3 regions of the Serratia sp. Sp408 genome follow, and region 1 is predicted to be linked to each of the others. Evidence: predicted binding sites of a transcription regulator. Region 1 holds the regulator's gene; each other region holds the start of a gene.
The links. The regulator PurR, encoded in region 1, represses purine synthesis genes. The targets are predictions, from matches to a motif close to CANGCAAACGTTTGCNTG.
Positions count from the first base shown of each region.

Region 1 (7,506 bases):
CGGCAACGCCATTTCGATCAAACATACACTCAGAATAACATTTTTAATCTGACCATTTCACTAATATATTTTGCCAAGTGCTGCAGCTTTAATCCCCAGCCAGTCGCGTCGCAGACCATTTTTCATCCATTCGGCAGCGTTTTTTGCGTTGATTAAAAATGCCATTAACGTTTTCTCACAATATGGATTATTATTTATAGGTTCTCCGCTGTTTTATATGGCGTATTTGGGGAATACTGTCATTCTTTCGTAGTTTGTTTCGGGGCCAAGGTTGGTAACGTCAACATGCGTTTAATTATTACGCTCTTTGTGCTGTTGTTTACACAGCTGTTTCTCAATCTGGCGCATGCCGCGCCACAGGCTCGCGTTGCCGCTGAGCAGCGTAAAACCCATGTTAATGAGGCACGCCCGGACGATCGCAAGAAAAAGAAAGCGCTCAAGGCGGCCAAGAAAGCCAAAGTCACTACACCGCAAAAGACGACCGCGTTAAAAACCCGCAAAACATCGACCATAAAAACGGCAAAGAAGACCAGTCGAATTAAATCGTCGCGTAAAACCACGCAGGTTGCCAAAATTCGCGTTACGCCGCCGAAGAAAGGCTATAAAAAAGGTTATGGTCGCCACCGCACTGCGGGTTTGGCCACCACCAAGCGGCTGCGTAACGAAAATCTGCTGCATGATGAAAAACCGCTAAAACTCAGCGCTGCGCATAAAAAACGTTATCAGCACGCCAAACAGACCGCGATGGCCAAACTGATGAACCAGATGGGCAAACCCTACCGCTGGGGCGGTACTTCACCACGCACCGGCTTTGATTGTAGTGGACTGATTTATTACGCCTATAAGGACGTGATGAAAATCAAGATGCCGCGCACCGCCAATGAAATGTTCCACCTGCGGGATGCGGCGCCGATCAAGAAGAACGAACTCGAAAGCGGAGACCTGGTGTTCTTTCGCATAAATAACCGCGGCGCGGCTGACCATGTGGGGGTTTATCTGGGCAACGGCAAATTTATCCAGTCGCCGCGCACCGGGGAGGAAATCCGCATCAGCCAGCTTGATAATGATTACTGGCAAAATCATTACGTCGGTGCCCGCCGCGTGATGACGCCAAAAACCATTCGCTGACGCAACAAGACGATGGCGGCCTCGCCCGGCCGCCATCGTGCCGTTCCCTTCTCTCTTGCCATAACTCTTTTGCCCCGATTTAGCACGCTTTAACTCCTTTTCCTGTCGGGAAATTGCTACCATTAATAACCTCTAAAAAAGAGTGGTTACTGGCGATTCGTTCGCCAAAGTCCCCGGATGGGAACGCCAGATTGGCGCCATATAAAAGAAGGAGAAAGCAATGTCGTTTACACTACCTGCTCTACCGTATGCCAAAGATGCGCTTGAACCGCATATCTCGGCAGAAACGCTGGAATACCACTATGGTAAACATCACAACGCTTATGTGGTTAACCTGAATGCGCTGATCGACGGCAGCGAGTTTCAAGACAAATCATTGGAAGAGATCGTTAAAACCGCCAGCGGCGGCATCTTCAACAACGCCGCGCAGGTGTGGAACCACACCTTTTACTGGCATTGCCTGTCGCCACAGGGCGGCGGTGAGCCAAACGGTAAACTGGCAGAAGCAATCAATCGGGCCTTCGGTAGCTTCGATAAGTTCAAGCAGGCGTTCACACAATCAGCGGTAGGCAATTTTGGCGCCGGCTGGACCTGGCTGGTAAAGAAAAGCGACGGTTCGCTGGCTATCGTTAATACCTCGAATGCAGCCACCCCGCTGACCGGCGAGGACAAGCCGCTGCTGACGGTAGACGTGTGGGAGCACGCTTATTATATCGACTACCGCAATGCGCGGCCGAACTATCTGGAAAACTTCTGGGCGCTGGTGAACTGGGCGTTCGTAGCGGAAAACCTGGCGTAATTGGCCAATACGCGGCAATAAATAAAAAGGCGCAGTTCATATTGAGCTGCGCCTTTATTGATTAAGTCAGGATTCAGTTCAATGCGGCAGTGAAGCTGAAGGCAATAATCATCGCCAATGCACCCAGGGTGGTGAACAAAGACATTTTTAAATCGGTATCCATCAAAAACTCCTTATCAGATAATCTGCGCCAAGCATAAAATCCACAGTATTGGTGCGTCAAATCATTTTCCCACAGTTCCCCAATAAAATCTTGTTATCATTCCACGCTTATAATGTTGATTAGCACTTCCACTTTTGCTCAATATGCGACAAAATTCGCAGTTCACTGCTGCGCACCGGCAATTGAGTCCCTCCAGGTCAAGTGGCTGACGACTTCCACACTAAAAACCAAGTTTTCGTGACTCTGGAGAAGGATCTGCGTAGGCAAACGATTAACAACATGCTTACATGCTAAATACATGTGGGTTTAGGAGTCATTCTTTACATGGCAACGATTAAAGATGTGGCCAAACGCGCGGGCGTTTCCACCACCACCGTTTCGCACGTCATCAATAAGACCCGTTTCGTCGCCGAAGAGACCAAGGCGGCCGTTTGGGCTGCCATTAAAGAGCTGCATTATTCCCCAAGCGCCGTTGCTCGCAGTTTGAAGGTCAATCACACCAAATCCATTGGCCTGCTGGCAACCTCCAGCGAAGCGCCCTATTTCGCTGAAGTGATTGAAGCGGTGGAAAACAGCTGTTACAGCAAGGGCTACACGCTGATTCTGTGCAACTCGCATAACAATCTGGACAAACAGCGCGCCTATCTGGCGATGCTGGCGCAAAAACGCGTCGACGGCCTGCTGGTGATGTGCTCCGAATATCCTGACCAACTGCTCGGCATGCTGGAAGATTATCGCAACATCCCGATGGTGGTGATGGACTGGGGCGCCGCGCGCGGTGACTTCACCGACACCATCATCGACAATGCCTTCGAAGGTGGCTATCTGGCAGGCCGTTATCTGATTGAACGTGGCCACCGCGACATCGGCGCCATTCCCGGGCAACTGTCGCGCAACACCGGCGGCGGCCGTCATCAGGGTTTCCTCAAGGCATTGCAGGAAGCCAATATCGACATCCGTGACCAGTGGATTGTCCAGGGCGACTTCGAGCCGGAGTCCGGTTATAAGGCCATGCACCAGATCCTGTCGCAAAAACAGCGCCCGACCGCCGTGTTCTGCGGCGGCGACATTATGGCCATGGGCGCAATCTGCGCTGCCGACGAGCTCGGGTTGCGCGTGCCGCAGGATATTTCAGTGATCGGTTATGACAATGTACGCAACGCGCGTTACTTCACCCCGGCGCTGACCACTATCCATCAGCCAAAAGAGCGTCTTGGTGAAATGGCATTTACCATGCTGCTGGATCGCATCATCAGCAAACGCGAAGAATCGCAGGTCATTGAAGTACACCCCAAATTGATCGAACGCCGCTCGGTCGCCGACGGCCCGTTCGTCGATTACCGCCGCTAAAGCACCGGCCGGGGGGCGCGATTGCGCTACTCCGGCAATATCACCTCGCTCAACCATTCCTGATTCAGCGTTTCACTGTCGCCGAGATAATCCAGCAACCACGCCATCGCCGGCGACTGCGCGTTCTGCTGCCAGGTCAGGCAACAGGCGCTGGGCGGGAACGGTTCAGGCAGTTGCAACGCCACCAGTTCCCCCTGCTCAATCAACGGCAATACGCGATGTGCCGGCACCATGCCGACGCACAAGCCATCACGCAAACAGTCCACCGCCGATACCCAGTCCGGTACCAGCAACCGCCGTTGGTTATCCAAAGACCAGGTGACGCGCTTGGGCAAGGTGCGTGAGGTGTCCTCCAGCACCAGGGAGGGAAATGGCCGCAGCCGATCGTCATCCAGCGGGCCGGGCAAAACCGCCAGCGGATGGCTGGCGCTGACCACGCACAGCCAGTTCATAAAACCCATGTCGCGAAAGGCAAAGCCGCCACCGGTCGGCACCGCGCGCGTTGCGCCAATTGCCATATCGGCACGCCCGTCCACCAGCGCATCCCACACGCCGTTGAACACTTCCGGCTGTACCCGCAACTCGACGTCCGGGAAATGACGGTAGAAATCCAGCACCAGTTGCCGGCTACGCTGTGGTTTGACGATGATATCGACGGCGATCTTCAACTGGCCGCGCCAGCCGTTGGCCACCTGCTGACACTGACGACGGGTGTCGAGCATTTTTTTGATGACAGCGCGCGATTCCTGAACAAACAATGCGCCGGCAGGCGTCAGCTCCACGTCGCGATGGCGCCGTTCAAACAGCGGCACCGCCAGCCACTGCTCCAACTGACGTACGGTATAACTCACCGCTGACGGCACGCGATGCAGTTCCTGCGCTGCCGCGCTGAAACTGCCGGTACGCGCCACGGCGTCGACCACATCAAGGGAATATTCAGACCACATCGCTTTGCCTTCAATTTTTTTAACAGCAGCTTGCAAATATTACCGTTTCACAAGCAGAGATCCAGCCAGATACACTTGCGACGCTAAAAAAAACCTGCACAACAGCATCAACGAGAAATACCATGCGAAACTTTGGATTTATGTTTTACCTCGCCGGGCTGAGCATGCTCGGCTACCTGGCCACCGATATGTACCTGCCCGCCTTTGGCGCCATGCAGCAAGAATTGCAGATTTCTGCCGGCGCCATCAGCGCCAGCCTCAGTATCTTCCTGGCCGGTTTTGCCTTTGCTCAATTACTCTGGGGGCCACTCTCCGATCGTCTCGGCCGCAAGCCGGTATTGCTGATGGGACTGGCGCTATTTGGCATCGGCTGTCTGGGCATGCTGTGGGCCGATAACGCGATGCAACTGTGGTCATTGCGCTTTATTCAGGCGATCGGCGTCTGTTCCGCTGCGGTCACCTGGCAGGCGATCGTTATCGATCGCTATCGCGAGGGCGCCGCCCATCGCGTGTTCGCTACCATCATGCCGCTGGTGGCGCTGTCGCCAGCGCTGGCGCCGTTGCTCGGAGCCTGGCTGCTGAATCACATGGGCTGGCGCGCCATTTTTGCCGTGCTGCTGGCGATCAGCGCCCTGCTGCTGTTGCCAACGCTGCTGCTCAAAGACAGTTCGCGCCTTGCGCCGGCCGCCGCCAACAACAACGGTATCGGCTTCCTGCAACTGCTGAAGTCGCCGGTGTTTGGCGGTAACGTCATGGTGTTCGCCGCCTGTTCAGCCGGCTTCTTTGCCTGGCTGACCGGCTCGCCATTTATTCTTGGCAACATGGGCTACAGCCCTAATGACATCGGTCTGAGCTACGTGCCGCAGACCCTGGCCTTCCTGCTCGGCGGCTTCGGTTGCCGCACCGCGCTAAACCGCATTAACGGCAACACCTTGCTGCCATGGCTGCTGATAGCGTATGGCATCAGTATGGTGGCGTTGTATCTGGTCGCCACCCTGACCACGCCGACCTTGACCACCCTGCTGATTCCGTTCTGCCTGATGGCATTGGTCAACGGCGCTGTCTACCCGATCGTGGTGGCCAATGCGTTGACGCCGTTCCCGGAAAGCACCGGTAAAGCGGCAGCACTGCAAAACACCTTGCAACTGGGTTTATGCTTTGTTGCCAGTATGCTGGTGTCGGCATTTATCGCACAACCGCTATTGGCGACGGTAACGGTGATGGTGTCTACCGTGGTCTTGGCTGCGATAGGCTATCTGATACAGCGTGGCAAAACGGTCGAGCAACCGCAGTCAACGCCGCGTGAACATGCTAACTCCGCGTCATAATTGCCTTTGGCAATAGTCACTTAAAGAATATTTTTGCCGAGTGCGATTTACAGTTGAGTAAGCGCCTCGGCAAGCCTATACTCAAAAAATAACCTTTAAAAATACCATAGCTAAAAGCGTTTTATTACACGTACTTGTTGTGTACGCGTATGGCGTCACAGTTTATTTTTTGATGAGTTGCCCCACGCCGTTTGGTATCAGGGTTCTCTTGGAATTTTCCTCTGTTCATGTCGGATATCAAACCTTGCGGTGAAATTTGTCGTAGGGATACGTATATGCCCGCAGAAATTGGCTAAGCTTTTTCCCAACGGGCCATAAGTCAGAAGAAAGGTGATGGAGAAGCTATGAGTTCATCGTGTATAGAAGATCTGAGCATCCAGGATAACCAATGGTATCGTATTGCCCATGAAATGCTCAGCATGGCGGGGATTGAAATAAACGGCTCCCGTCCTTTCGATATTCAGGTTAAAAACCCCGAGTTTTTTAAGCGCGTCCTGCAGGAAGGTTCACTGGGGCTGGGTGAAAGTTATATGGACGGCTGGTGGGAATGCGAACGGCTGGACTGTTTCTTTCACCGCGTGGTTGCCGCCGGTCTGGAAAAGAAACTCCCCCACCATTTTAAAGACACGCTGCGCATTGCCGCTGCACGGCTGACCAATCTGCAATCCAAAAAACGTGCCTGGATTGTCGGCAAGGAACATTACGATCTGGGTAATGATCTATTTACCCTGATGCTTGATCCCTATATGCAATATTCCTGCGGCTACTGGAAAGACGCGGCGACGCTCGAACAGGCGCAGGAAGGCAAATTGCGTATTATCTGCGAAAAGCTGCAATTGCAGCCGGGCATGCGCCTGCTGGATATCGGCTGCGGCTGGGGCGGTCTGTCCGCCTTTGCCGCCAAGCACTACGGCGTCTCGGTAGTGGGTGTGACCATTTCCGCCGAACAGCAAAAACTGGCTCAGGCGCGCTGTGAAGGGCTGGACGTGCAGATCCTGCTGCAAGACTATCGGGATCTCGATCAGCAATTTGATCGCATCGCCTCGGTTGGTATGTTTGAACACGTCGGGCCTAAAAATTACCGCACCTATTTCGAGGTGGTCGAGCGCAATTTAAAACCGAACGGGCTATTCCTGCTGCATACCATCGGGTCGAATCGTACGGATATGAATGTTGACCCCTGGATCAACAAATATATCTTCCCGAACGGTTGCCTGCCGTCAGTCAAACATATTGCGCAGGCCAGCGAAGGTCATTTCGTGATGGAAGACTGGCACAATTTTGGCGCCGATTACGATCGTACCCTGATGGCATGGCATGAGCGCTTTAAACAGGCCTGGCCACAGTTGGCCGAACGTTATTCCGAGCGCTTCGAACGCATGTTCAGCTATTATCTCAACGCCTGCGCCGGGGCGTTCCGCGCGCGGGATATCCAGCTTTGGCAGGTTGTTTTCAGCCCGCAAGGCGTTGAAGGCGGAATACGCGTACCGCGTTAACCCTGCCGCCAATCCTCCGCGCATAAAAATGCCGGTCAGACATCGCTGACCGGCATCGCCAATTAACCGCAGATTATCATGGCGGTATCAGCCGCAATAAACCCGAATAATCTTGTCATCCTGATCCGCCAGGAAATTAAGCCGACTCAGATTGAAATCCATGGTGACGGCAGCATTGTAAGGTATGGTACGCACCTGGCGCGCGTCGATCTGCACCCCATCCAGCGAAGAGAGCGGTTTACCCACGTAGTTCTGGTACTGCGCAGCGCCACAGGTATCATCTGCCGTATTCTCC
Region 1 covers NZ_JBXUFT010000001.1:1,192,253-1,199,758, reverse strand. Annotated here, with positions in the region: gene AC2AXP_RS05695 (C40 family peptidase) at 286-1,128, shown strand; gene sodB (superoxide dismutase [Fe]) at 1,349-1,927, shown strand; gene cydH (cytochrome bd-I oxidase subunit CydH) at 2,001-2,090, opposite strand; gene purR (HTH-type transcriptional repressor PurR) at 2,415-3,440, shown strand; gene punR (DNA-binding transcriptional activator PunR) at 3,467-4,387, opposite strand; gene punC (purine nucleoside transporter PunC) at 4,510-5,715, shown strand; gene cfa (cyclopropane fatty acyl phospholipid synthase) at 6,060-7,211, shown strand; gene AC2AXP_RS05660 (I78 family peptidase inhibitor) at 7,299-7,506, opposite strand, start outside.

Region 2 (7,506 bases), on a different contig from region 1:
AATGTCAAAACGCACCGCACTATCGGCGAAGCGGTCGGTCATCTGAAAAGCCAGGGCATGCAAATTCTGGCGACCAACCTTTCGGCCCGTGCGGTAGATTTCCGAGACATCGACTATACCCGTCCAACCTGTATTCTGCTGGGCCAGGAGAAATCCGGTATCAGCGAAGAAGCGCTGCAATTGGCCGATCGTGACATCATTATTCCGATGATCGGCATGGTGCAGTCGCTCAACGTATCGGTGGCTTCGGCGCTTATCCTGTATGAAGCACAGCGGCAACGGCAAAATGCCGGCATGTATCGTCGCGAAGCCAGCACGCTGGAACAGGAAGAGCAGCAGCGTCTGCTGTTCGAAGGGGGATATCCGGTGCTGGCCAACGTTGCCAAGCGCAAAGGGCTGCCCCGGCCGCAGATCGATCAACAGGGCCAGGTGGTCGCCAGCGCCGAATGGTGGGCAGCCATGCAGGCAACGGTACAAAAATGAAAGGCCGCCTGCTGGACGCCGTCCCACTGACCACGCTTTCCGGGGTTGGAGCCAGCCAGGCGGGAAAACTGGCCAAAATTGGCCTGGAAACCATCCAGGATCTGCTGCTGCATTTGCCGCTGCGCTATGAAGACCGCACTCGGCTATATCCGATTGGCGAGCTGCTGTCAGGTATTTTCGCCACGGTAGAGGGCGAAGTGCTGCGCACCGACATCAGTTTTGGCCGCCGTCGCATGTTGACCTGTCAGATCAGCGATGGCACCGGCATCCTCACCATGCGTTTCTTCAACTTCAATGCGGCGATGAAAAACAGCCTGGCCACCGGCCGGCGCGTTACCGCCTACGGTGAAGTCAAACGCGGCAATCACGGCGCGGAAATCATCCATCCTGAATACCGCATTCAGGGGGAACACAGCGAGGTGGAGCTGCAGGAATCCCTGACACCGGTGTATCCGACCACCGAGGGCATCCGTCAGGCCACGCTGCGCAAGCTGACCGATCAGGCGCTGACCCTGCTGGATACCTGCGCGATTGCCGAACTGCTGCCAACCGAGTTGAGCGGGGGCTTGATGAGCCTGCCGCAGGCGTTACATACCTTGCATCGTCCAGCGCCGGATATCCAGCTGGCCGATCTGGAACAGGGCCGACACCCGGCGCAGAAACGGCTGATCATGGAGGAGCTGCTGGCGCACAATCTCAGCATGCTGGCAGTCCGCGCCGGAGCGCAAAGTTACCACGCGCAGCCGTTGATGCCGGACGATCGATTGAAAAACCAATTTCTCGCCCAGTTGCCCTTTGCGCCTACCGGAGCGCAACGGCGCGTGGTTGCCGATATTGAAGCCGACCTGCAAAAGAATTTCCCGATGATGCGGCTGGTACAGGGTGACGTTGGCTCTGGAAAAACGCTGGTTGCGGCGCTGGCAGCGTTGCGTGCGATTGCGCATGGCAAACAGGTAGCGCTGATGGCGCCCACCGAACTGCTGGCCGAACAGCATGCCAATAACTTCCGCCAGTGGTTTGAACCGCTGGGCATCGAAGTCGGCTGGCTGGCTGGCAAACAGAAAGGAAAAGCGCGGATTGCGCAGCAAGAAGCCATCGCCAGTGGCCAGGTTTCGATGGTGGTCGGTACTCACGCCATGTTCCAGGAACAGGTTCAGTTTAACGGGCTGGCCCTGGTTATCATTGATGAACAGCATCGTTTTGGCGTGCATCAGCGCCTCGCTCTATGGGAAAAGGGCGAAGAGCAAGGCTACCATGCCCATCAGTTGATCATGACCGCCACGCCCATTCCACGCACGCTGGCGATGACCGCCTATGCCGATCTCGATACCTCGGTAATCGATGAGCTGCCCCCCGGTCGTACGCCGGTGACCACCGTCGCCATCCCTGATACCCGTCGCGCCGATATTATCGAACGGGTCAGAAACGCCTGCCTGCAAGAAGGCCGCCAGGCTTATTGGGTCTGTACGCTGATCGAAGAATCCGAACTGCTGGAAGCACAGGCGGCAGAGGCTACCTGGGAAGAACTGAAAACCGCGCTGCCGGAACTGAAGGTCGCGCTGGTACACGGGCGCATGAAAGCCCAGGAAAAGCAGGCGGTAATGCAGTCGTTCAAACAGGGTGAGCTGCAACTGCTGGTAGCCACTACGGTGATTGAAGTCGGCGTGGACGTGCCAAACGCCAGTCTGATGATTATCGACAACCCGGAACGTCTGGGGCTGGCGCAGTTGCACCAGTTGCGCGGTCGTGTTGGCCGGGGCGCAGTAGCCTCGCACTGCGTGCTGTTGTACAAAACGCCGTTGAGCAAAACGGCGCAAAAGCGCTTACAGGTGTTACGCGACAGCAATGACGGCTTCGTTATTGCCCAGCGCGATCTGGAGATTCGCGGCCCCGGCGAGTTGCTGGGCACCCGACAGACCGGCAGCGCCGAATTCAAAGTGGCGGACTTACTGCGCGATCAGGCAATGATCCCGGAGGTGCAGCGCGTCGCACGCCATATTCACCAAAACTATCCTGAACATGCTCACGCCCTGATCGAACGCTGGCTGCCAGAAAAAGCCCGTTACTCCAACGCATAAAAAATGCCGGCCACCCCAAGGTGGCCGGCATGATGCTCATCTGCCCTTCTCTAGCAATTCGCGTTAGCCAACCGCCGGGAAAACAGGCAGCAGCAGATACAGCTTGATGACGATTGCATTGGCGATATCAATGAAGAATGCGCCAACCATCGGCACTACCAGGAAGGCCAGGTGCGACGGACCAAAGCGATCGGTAATCGCCTGCATATTGGCAATCGCCGTTGGCGTTGCGCCCATGCCAAAACCACAGTGCCCGGCAGCCAGTACCGCCGCGTCGTAGTTTTTGCCCATGATACGATAGGTAACGAAAATGGCGTACAGCGCCATTACCAGCGTCTGAACCGCCAGGATAGCCAGCATCGGCAATGCCAGCGAGGCCAGTTCCCACAGTCGCAGACTCATCAGCGCCATCGCCAGGAACAGCGACAGGCTGACGTTGCCCAATACCGACACCGCACGTTCAAATACGGTATAGAAGCCGGTAAACGCCAGGGTATTGCTGAGGATCACGCCGACAAACAGCACGCAGACGAAGGTCGGCAGTTCAAGCACCGAGCCGAGCAACAGACCGGAAATCAACTGTCCCAGACTCAAACAGATGGCGATCATGGCAATGGTTTCAATCATTACCAATGAGGTGATCAGACGGCCGCTTTCCGGCTTTTCAAAACCGCTCGGTTGCTGACTGTCATCCGGCGAACCTTCCGGGGTAGAGGAGTGTTTTACCAGATAGCGCGCTACCGGCCCGCCAATCAGGCCACCCAATACCAGACCAAAGGTCGCACAGGCCATCGCAACTTCCGTTGCGTTTTCAAAGCCATATCGCTCGATAAACAGCTTACTCCAGGCCGCACCGGTACCGTGACCGCCCGACAGGGTGATCGAACCGGCGATCAGACCCATCAACGGATCCAGCCCCAGCATTTTCGCCATGCCAATGCCGATGGCGTTCTGCACCAGCAGCAAGCCCAGCACCACAAACAGGAACACCACCAGCGCCTTGCCGCCAGCGCGCAACCGTGCCAGATTGGCGTTCAGACCGATAGTGGCGAAGAACGCCAGCATTAACGGATCTTTCAGCGACATATCGAAGCTGATTTCCCAGTTAACGGTCTTTTTCATGATCAGCAGCAACAGAGCAACCAGCAGACCACCGGCAACCGGGGCTGGAATGGTGTATTTTCTGAGCAGGGGGATGGTTCTAACGCATTTGCCCCCAAGGAGCAAAACCAGGGTTGCCGCGACTAGCGTGCCATAAGTATCGAGATGAAACATCTAGCTACTCCATGTGAGGGGAAAAGATCCAATTAAAATAATAAGTTATATAAAACCATATCGTTTTTAAACTTGACGAGTGCAGGATTAGAAGAAAATTCCGCTGAAAAAACAAGAAAAAATGAATAAAAATGCGACATAACATAAAAACAGCCTAACATAATATTTAGGCGCAACCGTTTGCTTTTGCTGCCTGGGCGATTAAAATGCGCTCTTTGCCGTTTCTGGAAAATGCCTCACCATGACCATGCCATCCGCCGAGCTTGATGCCGCAAAGTCCGTCTCAACGACTCCCCGCAACAGTGAACTGATTTATCGACTGGAAGATCGCCCACCGCTGCCGCAAACGCTGTTTGCCGCCGGTCAGCATCTGCTGGCGATGTTTGTCGCCGTCATTACTCCGGCGTTGCTGATCTGTCAGGCGCTGGGCCTGCCGGCACAGGACACGCAACACATTATCAGTATGTCGCTGTTTGCCTCCGGATTGGCATCCATTCTGCAAATCAAAACCTGGGGTCCGGTCGGATCCGGCCTGCTGTCGATTCAGGGCACCAGTTTCAATTTTGTCTCGCCGCTGATTATGGGCGGCCTGGCGCTGAAAAATGGCGGCGCCGATGTGCCGACCATGATGGCTGCGCTGTTCGGTACCCTGATGGTCGCCTCCTGTACCGAAATTCTACTGTCGCGCGTATTGCATCTGGCACGGCGCATTATTACGCCGCTGGTATCCGGTATCGTGGTGATGATTATCGGGCTGTCGCTGATCCAGGTCGGCCTGACGTCGATCGGCGGCGGCTATGCCGCGATGAACGATCACACCTTCGGGACGCCAAAAAATCTGCTCCTGGCCGGCGCGGTACTGGCGGTGATTATCCTGCTTAACCGCCAACGCAACCCGTATCTGCGCGTCGCATCGCTGGTAATCGCCATGGCGGTCGGCTATTTGCTGGCCTGGGCGCTCGACATGTTGCCAGCAACCCAGCCGGTGCCGCCGGGCTCACCGATCACCATCCCGACGCCGCTGTATTATGGATTGGGCTTCGACTGGAACCTGCTGCTGCCGCTAATGCTGATCTTTATGGTCACCTCATTGGAAACCATCGGCGATATCACCGCCACCTCTGACGTCTCCGAGCAGCCGGTCAGTGGCCCGCTGTACATGAAGCGTCTGAAAGGCGGGGTGTTGGCCAATGGCCTGAACTCGATGCTCTCGGCGGTGTTCAATACCTTCCCGAACTCCTGTTTCGGCCAGAACAACGGCGTCATCCAACTGACCGGCGTCGCCAGCCGCTACGTCGGCTTCGTGGTCGCGCTGATGCTGATTGTGCTTGGCCTATTCCCGGCGGTAGCCGGATTCGTACAGCACATTCCCGAACCGGTGCTGGGTGGTGCGACCATCGTCATGTTCGGCACCATCGCCGCGTCGGGCGTACGCATCGTTTCACGTGAAAAGCTCAATCGTCGCGCCATCATGATCATGGCCCTGTCGCTGGCGGTAGGCATGGGGGTTTCACAGCAACCGCTGATTTTGCAGTTTGCGCCAGACTGGCTGAAGACCCTGCTGTCTTCCGGCATCGCCGCCGGCGGCATTACCGCTATCGTGCTGAATCTGCTGTTCCCACAAGAAAAAGAATAATCTCCGCGCGATGTGACAAAACGGCCTCCATCGGCCGTTTTTTTATTGCCTATCAGACCATTGCCCTTGAGATGATGGGCCAATTACGGCATAAACAGGGTATCTTTTTTGACCGACGCAGGTATAGGCGATGAAATTTATCGGGAAACTGTTGCTGACGTTGCTGCTGTTGGTAGTGCTCGCGCTAGTGCTGCTGTATGTCATCGGGCAAACGCGTTGGGCCGCCGAGCGGCTCGGCAACTGGGTAAGCGATAACAGCGACTATCGGCTCAGCATAGGCAAAATCAGCCATGCCTGGCGTCAGCCGGCTCAAATCAGCCTGGAAGAGGTGACGCTGACGCGCCGCAACCAGCCGCAGTCGCTGGCCGCCAAACGGATCGATCTCGGCTTGAGTCTGCGCCAAATTACCAACCCGCGCTATTTCCACAGCGTCACGCTGCGCGACGGTACGCTGAACTTGCAGCCGCAGGCCGCGCTGCCATTGCAGGCGGACGTGCTGCAATTGAGCAATATGGCGCTGCAATCCAGCGATACCGATTGGCAGCTCAACGCGCAGAAGGTCAATGCCGGCATTACGCCATGGCAGCCAAAAGCCGGCTATGTACTGGGTGAAAACAACCAGTTCCAGTTCAGCGCCGGTTCACTGTCGCTGAACGGTATCCCCGCCTCCCAGGTGCTGGTACAGGGAGAAATCAAACAAAATCGGCTGTTGCTGAACGATTTCGGCGCCGACCTGGCGCAGGGTGATCTGACCGGCAAGGCCAGCCGCGCCGCCGATGGCAGTTGGCTGGTGGAACGTCTGCGGTTGAGCAATGTACGGCTGCAAACGCCGCAGACGCTGACCCAGTTTTGGCAACGTTTTACCGTCCTGCCGCCGGTCACCGTAAAACGTTTCGATCTGATTGATGCGCGGCTGGAAGGCAAAGAGTGGGCATTTAACGATCTCGATCTGTCGCTGCAAAACGTCAGCTTCCATCAGGGGGACTGGAGCAGCCAGGACGGCTCACTGAACTTCAACGCCGGCGATATGATCAACGGCCGTGTCCACCTGATCGATCCGATCATCAATATGCGACTGTCGCCAGCGGGCATTGCCATCGAGCAGTTCACTTCGCGCTGGGAAGGCGGGCTGCTGCGCGCCTCCGGCAGTTGGCTGCGCGCCAATCATCGCCTGCAGCTGGACGATGTCGCCGTGGTGGCGCTGGAATACACTCTGCCGCAAAACTGGCGCGAACTGTGGCTGCAACCGCTGCCGGACTGGCTGGCGCAGGTGTACGTCACCAAATTGACCACCAACCGCAACCTGATCATTGATATCAATCCCGAATTCCCATTCCAGCTGACATCGCTGGACGGTTATGGCAGCAATTTGCTGCTGGCGAACGATCATCACTGGGGCATTGGTTCAGGCTCGCTGACCCTGAATGCCAGTGAAGCCACCTTTAACAAGATCGACGTCAGGCGCCCTTCTCTGGCGCTAACGGCAGATCCGCAGCAGATTGCCGTTACCGAACTCAGTGCGTTTATGCCGAATGGCTTGCTGGACGCCAAAGCCAGCGTGTCGCAACTGCCGGGCAAGCCGTTCACCCTGGCACTGAATGGCCGTTCGATACCGTTGAATACCTTGCAGCAATGGGGATGGCAGCCGGTACCGCTGGAGGGCGATGGCAATCTGCAACTGCAATTGAAAGGCTTGTTGAACAGCGATGGGCCGTTTAAGGCGTCTTTGAAGGGCCAGTTGCAGGCTACCAGCAAGAATGGGCAGACTCTGGAGCAGCAGGTGCCGTGATAAGAAGGACCGGATACTCCAGTTTAGCCTGGTACTGTTTTCAGGGGGGAGATCAAGGTCACCGCTGCAACCGGAGTGATCCGGTTACAGCGGCGGGAAGAGGAAGTTTTTAGGGCTTAGAAGCAAAGATCCCGGCCAGTTGGCCGGGATTGTCGTTTAAGGTTGGTAGTCTTCATATTCCCAGGCAAATACGCGAGAGAGCTTTTGTGCTATTTCCATCCAGTCTTTGCCTTCACACTGATCGA
Region 2 covers NZ_JBXUFT010000010.1:37,332-44,837, reverse strand. Annotated here, with positions in the region: gene trmH (tRNA (guanosine(18)-2'-O)-methyltransferase TrmH) at 1-483, shown strand, start outside; gene recG (ATP-dependent DNA helicase RecG) at 480-2,561, shown strand; gene gltS (sodium/glutamate symporter) at 2,625-3,836, opposite strand; gene AC2AXP_RS21045 (nucleobase:cation symporter-2 family protein) at 4,078-5,472, shown strand; gene AC2AXP_RS21040 (AsmA family protein) at 5,603-7,261, shown strand; gene AC2AXP_RS21035 (immunity 8 family protein) at 7,418-7,506, opposite strand, start outside.
Region 2: the regulator PurR is predicted to act here: its motif matches at 4,006-4,023, upstream of AC2AXP_RS21045 (nucleobase:cation symporter-2 family protein).

Region 3 (7,506 bases), on a different contig from region 1:
TTCGCGCGAACCCAATCGCCGGGTAGACATCGTGGTTGGCGTGGCTTACGACGCCGATATCGATCTGGTGAAGAAAGTGCTGAACGACGTGATTGCTGCCGACAAGCGCATCATGCACGAGAAAGGCGTTACCGTGCGCCTGAACGAGATGGCGGCCTCTTCGCTGAACTTCGTCACTCGCTCATGGACCACCAACGCCCAATACTGGGACGTGTACTTCGATCTGATGGAAAACTTCAAGCGTCAGCTGGATGCCAACAGCATCGGTATCCCGTATCCGCAGATGGATGTCCACGTGCGCCATATCGAAAAGGCGCCGGCCAAACCGGCGGAATAACCTGCAGATAGAACGACATAAGGGAGCTTCGGCTCCCTTTTTTTATCGTCCGACGCTCTAATCAGTTTGGCTAATGCAGGATTAGAACTATCCATTTCCCCTAATGATCATCCCCTCGTATGATGCGCGTATTGACCCGTATGCGCCCTCGTCAGGCGCTTTTTGACCTTTCAGAGGAACAGCATGTTAACCGTCTTTTTACAGGGCTTTGCCCTGAGCGCCGCGATGATCCTGCCGCTCGGCCCACAAAACGTTTTTGTGATGAATCAGGGGATCCGTCGACAATATCATCTGATGGTCGCCTCGCTGTGCGCGCTGAGTGACATCGTGCTGATCTGCGCCGGTATTTTCGGCGGCAGCGCGCTGCTGGGGCGGTCGCCGCTGCTGTTGACGTTGGTGACCTGGGGCGGGGTGGCGTTCCTGCTGTGGTACGGCTGGGGGGCGTTTCGCTCCGCCTTCAGCCAACAGTTTGCCTTGACCAGCGCACAGGAGATGAAGCAGAGCCGCTGGCGTCTGGTGGTTACCATGCTGGCGGTCACCTGGCTGAATCCCCATGTCTATCTGGACACCTTTGTGGTGCTTGGCAGCCTGGGTGGGCAGTTGGCGCCGGAGGTGCGTTCCTGGTTTGCCATTGGCGCCGTCAGCGCGTCGATCGTCTGGTTCTTTGCGCTGGCATTGCTGGCCGCCTGGCTGGCGCCGTGGCTGAATACCCCGCTGGCGCAACGGATCATCAATCTTCTGGTTGGCGTGGTAATGTGGCTGATTGCCGCTCAGTTGGCGTGGCAGGGCGCTCATTAACAAGAATTTGTCACTAATCCGAATTTAAAACACCGCGCGATATGCTACGTTTGATGGCAAAGAACCCGCTGTTGTCCCTATCTTCAGTCGCTTGAGTAAATTTCTGCAAATTTGCTTTCGGTTGGCTGTCGGTTGAGGATGATCGGCGGGGAATCAGAACAGCCTGTCATTAAGGAGACACTGTGAAGCTTAAAGCATTGGCTATGGCCGCAATGGTTGGATTAGGGACGCTGCCTGTGGCGCTGCATGCGGCGGAAGTACCAGAAGGGCCACATGTGGTCACCTCTGGCACCGCCAGCGTCGACGCTACCCCGGATATCGCAACGCTGGCAATTGAAGTCAGCGTGTCCTCCAAGGATGCGGCACAGGCCAAGAAACAGGTTGATGAGCGCGTGGCGCAATATTTCGACTTCCTGCAAAAAAACGGCATTGAGAAGAAAGACATCAGCGCCGCCAATCTGCGCACGCAGCCGGAATACGACTACCTGAAAACCGGCGAGTCGGTGCTGAAAGGCTACCGCGCGGTGCGTCAGGTACAGGTGACGCTGCGTAAACTGGACAAGTTGAACGAACTGCTGGATGGGGCGCTGAAATCTGGCCTGAACGAGATCCGTGCCGTTGAGCTGGGGGTTGCCAACCCGGACGTTTACCGCCAGCAGGCGCGCGCGAAGGCGATTGAAAACGCCACCCAGCAGGCTGCTTCACTGGCTCAGGGCTTTAAAGCCAAACTGGGTCCGGTTTACAGCATTCGCTATCACGTCGCCAACTACCAGCCAATGCCAGTGGCGCGCATGTATAAAGCCGCCAGCGACGCGCCGGAAAACAGCGCCGCGCAAACCTACGAACAGCAAAGCATTCACTTTGACGATCAGGTGGATGTGGTGTTTGAACTGCAGCGTAACGCAGCGCAGTAACGCGCCGCAGCAGCAAATAATGAAAGGTTCGCTACGGCGAACCTTTTCTTTTTAGTCCTGACGCAACACCTGATGCCCGTGCGCCAGCAACGCATCGGTCACCTTGCGCATCATGCGGCTTTCCGGTGCAAAGCGGTGCCAGAACAGCATGCGGCGCTGAAACAGCCCCGGGGTCAGATCGATCAGTTCACCGGACGCCAGCTCTTTTTCTATTTGCAGGTGCGGGATCATACAGCAGGTGGTGCCTTGTCGCGCCAGTTGCACAAAGGCTTCGGACGAGTTGACGATGTGGCACGGCACGCTACCCGGCGACAGGTCGAAGTTTTGCTGTAAAAAGGCCTGGTGCATGTCGTCGAGATGATCGAAGGCCACCGCCGGCGCTTTCAGCAGCGCGGAGCGGGTTACGCCGTTGGGGAAATAACGCTCGGCAAAGCCCGGCGAGGCGACGAACAGATAATCCAGCGCGCCAAGCTGATCCACCAGACAGCTCGGCAGCGGCTGCGGTTGGATACTGACCGCGCCGACCACTTCGCCGCGGCGCAGGCGTTCCTGGGTGCGGGTTTCATCTTCCACCTGCAGATTCAGGCGAATTGGCGAATCCGCCAGCACCGGTTTGAGCGCCGGCAGCAACCAGGTGGCCAGACTGTCGGCGTTGACCGCCAGCGACAGCAGCAGCGGCGTATCAACGCCGGTATCGTTACCCAGCCACTCCTCTTCCAACAGCTCGACCTGATGCAGCAGGGCCAGCAGTTTCTGCCCCTGTTCGGTAGGGCGCGGCGGCACGGTACGGACCAGCAATGGCTGGCCGAACAGGTTTTCCAACTGTTTAATGCGTTGAGATACCGCCGATTGAGTGATGCAGAGTTTTTGTGCCGCGCGCTCAAAGCCGCGCTCACGGATCACCGCGTCCAGCGCCTGTAGCGTTCTATAGTCTGGGCGTTTCATCGGAGAGATATCCCTTAAAGTCGTTTGATTTAGGCACTATGCCACAATTTGTGATCCTGCCGGAGTGCAAAACAGCGAATTACCTTATAATACGCACACGTTTTCGTACATAGGCAATGTAAATACCATGACGCAGGATGAACTGAAAAAAGCGGTAGGCTGGGCGGCGCTGGAATATGTCAAACCGGATACCATCGTCGGGGTGGGGACCGGTTCTACCGCGGCGCACTTTATCGACGCGCTGGGGTCGATCAAACATCAGATCAAGGGCGCAGTATCCAGTTCCGACGCCTCGACCGCCAAGCTGAAAAGCCTGGGGATCCCGGTGTTCGACAGCAATGAAGTTGACGTGCTGGATATTTACGTCGACGGTGCCGATGAGATCAACGGCCATATGCAGATGATCAAGGGCGGCGGCGCGGCGCTGACGCGGGAGAAAATCATCGCGGCCATTGCACGCCAGTTCATTTGCATTGCTGACGCCTCCAAACAGGTTGACGTGCTGGGGAAATTCCCACTGCCGGTAGAAGTGATCCCGATGGCGCGTTCCTATGTCGCGCGCGAACTGGTGAAGCTCGGCGGACTGCCGGAATACCGCCAGAACGTGGTGACCGATAACGGCAACGTGATCCTCGACGTACATAATCTGCAAATTGTTGATGCCATCGCGCTGGAAAATAAGATCAACGGCATCGCCGGCGTGGTCACCGTTGGGCTGTTTGCCAATCGTGGCGCCGACATTGCGCTGATCGGCACCTCCGACGGGGTCAAGGTGGTCAAATAAGCCGTTAGCCGCTGTGGCCCGGGCAATCGCCGCCGCTGTGCGGCGTGTTCCGTCGCGTTGAGCATTGGCAAACCGTCCGGGCCGCGTTCGGCATAATTTATGGCAGAAAACATGTTTTATTTATGACGGCGAATTTGGTGACATATGTCACATCTTGGTAATAATTTCCGTTAAGCTTCCGTTAATTTCTTTCCCTATAGCATTTTCCACCAGAATCGACCGACAGCCCTTGGCCTTGTGCTGATGGGCAGGCAATCGTTTGTATTGCCGCTGGCGTTATTTTTGTTATGTTGGTGCGGTGCTGTTCCATTTGTAGCGAAATTTTTACGTGGCAACACGGCGGCAGGCGAGCGAGCCATGCCCAGGCACCTGGCGCTGAGGCGCAGCCATGGCAAGCCAACGTGAAAACAGGCTGGATCTGGATAACGCAGCCGCTTCTGAAGTCTGAACATAGGGTCGGGTAAATGGCAAAAGTATCATTGGAGAAAGACAGGATTAAGTTCCTGTTAGTGGAAGGGGTTCATCAGAGTACGGTAGATAACCTGCGCGCTGCCGGTTATACCAACATTGAATACCATAAAGGTGCATTAGACACCGAATCGCTTAAGGCATCGATCCGCGATGCTCACTTCATCGGCATTCGATCGCGTACGCATCTGACCGAAGAGGTTTTTGCTGCCGCCGAGAAACTGGTTGCGGTAGGCTGTTTCTGCATCGGTACCAACCAGGTTGATTTGCAAGCGGCGACCAAACGCGGTATTCCGGTGTTTAACGCGCCATTCTCCAATACCCGATCCGTGGCTGAAATGGTGCTGGGCGAGCTATTGCTGATGCTGCGTGGCATTCCTTCCGCCAACGCCAAAGCGCACCGTGGCGTGTGGAACAAACTGGCCGTCGGGTCGTTTGAAGCGCGCGGCAAAAAGCTCGGTATCATTGGCTATGGCCATATCGGTACCCAACTGGGCATCCTGGCTGAAGGGCTGGGGATGAAAGTGTTCTTCTACGACATCGAAAACAAGCTGCCGTTGGGCAATGCGCAACAGGTACGTCATCTGTCGGACCTGCTGAACATGAGCGACGTGGTGACGCTGCACGTACCGGAAACGCTGTCGACCAGGAACATGATGGGCCAGGAAGAGCTGGCGCTGATGAAGCCGGGCGCGATCCTGATCAACGCCTCACGCGGTACCGTGGTGGATATTCCTGCGCTGTGCGATGCGTTGGCCAGCAATCATCTGGCGGGCGCGGCGATCGATGTGTTCCCGGAAGAACCGGCAACCAACAGCGATCCGTTCAATTCGCCGCTGTGTGAGTTTGATAACGTGATCCTGACGCCACACATTGGTGGCTCCACGCAGGAAGCGCAGGAAAATATCGGTGATGAAGTGGCCGGCAAACTGGCGAAGTACTCCGACAATGGCTCTACGCTGTCTGCGGTCAACTTCCCGGAAGTGTCGCTGCCGGCGCATGGCCCGAGCGCCAGCCGTCTGCTGCATATTCACCAAAACCGTCCTGGCGTGCTGACGCAGATTAACCAGATCTTTGCGGAAGAGGGCGTCAACATTGCGGCGCAGTATCTGCAAACCGGCCCGGAAATCGGCTATGTGGTGATTGATGTCGAAGCGGAAACCGAACGTGCCGACGCGGCACTGCAGCGTATGAAGGCCATTCAGGGCACTATCCGCGCCCGTCTGCTGCTGTAACCCGGGTTGTGCTAACGTGACCATCCCCAAGGCCGGCTTTGTCCGGCCTTTTTGTTATTCGACGATCTGCCACGCCCAGACCGTTGACGGGGTGATAATCTCCGGCAACGGTATATCCCAATGCTCTGCCGGCAAGGCGTCGACCTGCTGGCAATCGTGCGCCAGCCCGATCGGGTAAGGGCCGCCGTGCTGCCAGTGCTGCAGTGTGCGATCGTAAAATCCGCCGCCCATCCCCAGCCGCTGTCCGGTGTGATCGAAGGCCACCAGTGGCGCCAATACGATGTCCAACTGCCGGGTTGGCAACACGTTGCGTACGTCGAGCTGCGGTTCAGCAATGTTGAAACGGTTGTGCGTCATCGGCGTTTCGGCGCTATAGCGCAAGAACAGCAAATGTCCGGCGCTGAACGGGTGCAACACCGGCAGATACAGCTGCTTGTTCATCTGCCACAGGCGTTCGATCAGCGGCCGGGTGTCGAGCTCACCGTCAAACGACAGGAATGCCGCAATGCGCTGTGCAGCGGCAATGCGCGGATGAGTGGCAATGCGATCGGCGATCTGTTCGGCAAACAGCTTTTGTGATTCAGGGGTTAACGCTCGGCGTTGCTGACGGATATGGTTACGAATGGCTTGCCGTTGTGCGGCGAACTGAGGTTGAAAAGGCATAGTTTGCATGGCGCGTTGTGATGGGTGGCCCCATAAACCGCAATGAAGGGAATCTCCGAGATGCCGTCGCAGGCTGTAACCCTTGAACCCATGGTTCAAGGTGAACGTGCTGTCGCAATCTTAAGGCTTCTCGACGGGCGAGCATGCACACCGATCGCGGAGCATCACATTCTGTTGGTACTAAATATCGGCTCAGGGGACTGGCCCGCTGGCGAACATCTCAGAGAAATTTTTTACTCATTGTCGACGCTGTCGCTTCAACAACTTAAGTTATTCGAATTGTGCATCCTGACGGTCAGCGATGCGACCTTGTTCAAGCAGCGCTTGTTCAATGGTCTGTTGCAGCATGCGGATGCGTTGTTCCATATTGGCCGCATAATCGCGCGTTTTCAAGCGTTCTTGTGCAAGTTCGTGACAAACATTCAAAGCGGCGATGAAAACCAACTGCTCAGTATTTGTGACTCTAGTGCGAACTTTAAGATCTTGCAACCGTTGGTTAAGATCGTCCGCCGCCATGTTCAACGCATCTTGTTGTTCTGGCGGGCAATTGACTCTTAACGAGCGGCCAAAAATTTGAATATCTACCGGTTGTGCAGACATGCCACCTTCCTGCCTAAATTTCGCGCCAGCCTCGGTCTGCCGAAGCGGGCGACACTATATATACCCTAGTACCGAGATACAACCCCTTTTTATCAGTACCTGGTTGTAATCTACTGTGCGGCACGGCGCCAGTCAAAAAACGGTGTCAAAATGCGGACATAACGCCATTTTTATCCCGGACGGCACCAAGTGAACCCTAGCACATACCGATTATAACTAGCCACTGCAGGGGCGTGCTTATCTGGTATAACCACGGACCTTGGTGGTAGCATAACACGAACTTATCCTGCCAACGATGACGAATACGCATGTCTATACAGAATACATTTCCAAGTTACCAATCTTTGACCGTCGCCCTCAAGGGCCAGTCGGTGGCATTGACCGCAGCCGAAATGCACGGCCTGCTCAGCGGCATGCTGTGCGGCGGCAATCGTGATGCCAGCTGGCAAACGCTGATGCACGACCTGACCAACGACGGCGTGGCCTTTCCGCAGGCGTTGAGTCTGCCACTGCAACAACTGTATGAAATCACTCGCGAAACGCTGGAAGACGATGAGTTTATGTTCCAGCTGATGATGCCGGACGGTGAGGCGGTGACGGTATTCGAACGCGCCGACGCGCTGGCGGGCTGGGTGAACCACTTCCTGCTTGGCCTGGGGATGATGCAGCCGAAGCTGGCGCAGGTGAAGGACGAAGTGGGCGAGGCGATTGACGATCTGCGTAACATCGCGCAACTGGGCTACGACGAAGACGAAGACCAGG
Region 3 covers NZ_JBXUFT010000009.1:160,992-168,497, reverse strand. Annotated here, with positions in the region: gene mscS (small-conductance mechanosensitive channel MscS) at 1-337, shown strand, start outside; gene argO (arginine exporter ArgO) at 521-1,135, shown strand; gene AC2AXP_RS20870 (oxidative stress defense protein) at 1,318-2,049, shown strand; gene AC2AXP_RS20865 (LysR family transcriptional regulator ArgP) at 2,101-2,994, opposite strand; gene rpiA (ribose-5-phosphate isomerase RpiA) at 3,122-3,778, shown strand; gene serA (phosphoglycerate dehydrogenase) at 4,243-5,481, shown strand; gene AC2AXP_RS20850 (5-formyltetrahydrofolate cyclo-ligase) at 5,536-6,144, opposite strand; RNA gene ssrS (6S RNA) at 6,193-6,374, opposite strand; gene zapA (cell division protein ZapA) at 6,415-6,744, opposite strand; gene AC2AXP_RS20835 (YecA/YgfB family protein) at 7,053-7,506, shown strand, end outside.
Region 3: the regulator PurR is predicted to act here: its motif matches at 4,027-4,044, upstream of serA (phosphoglycerate dehydrogenase).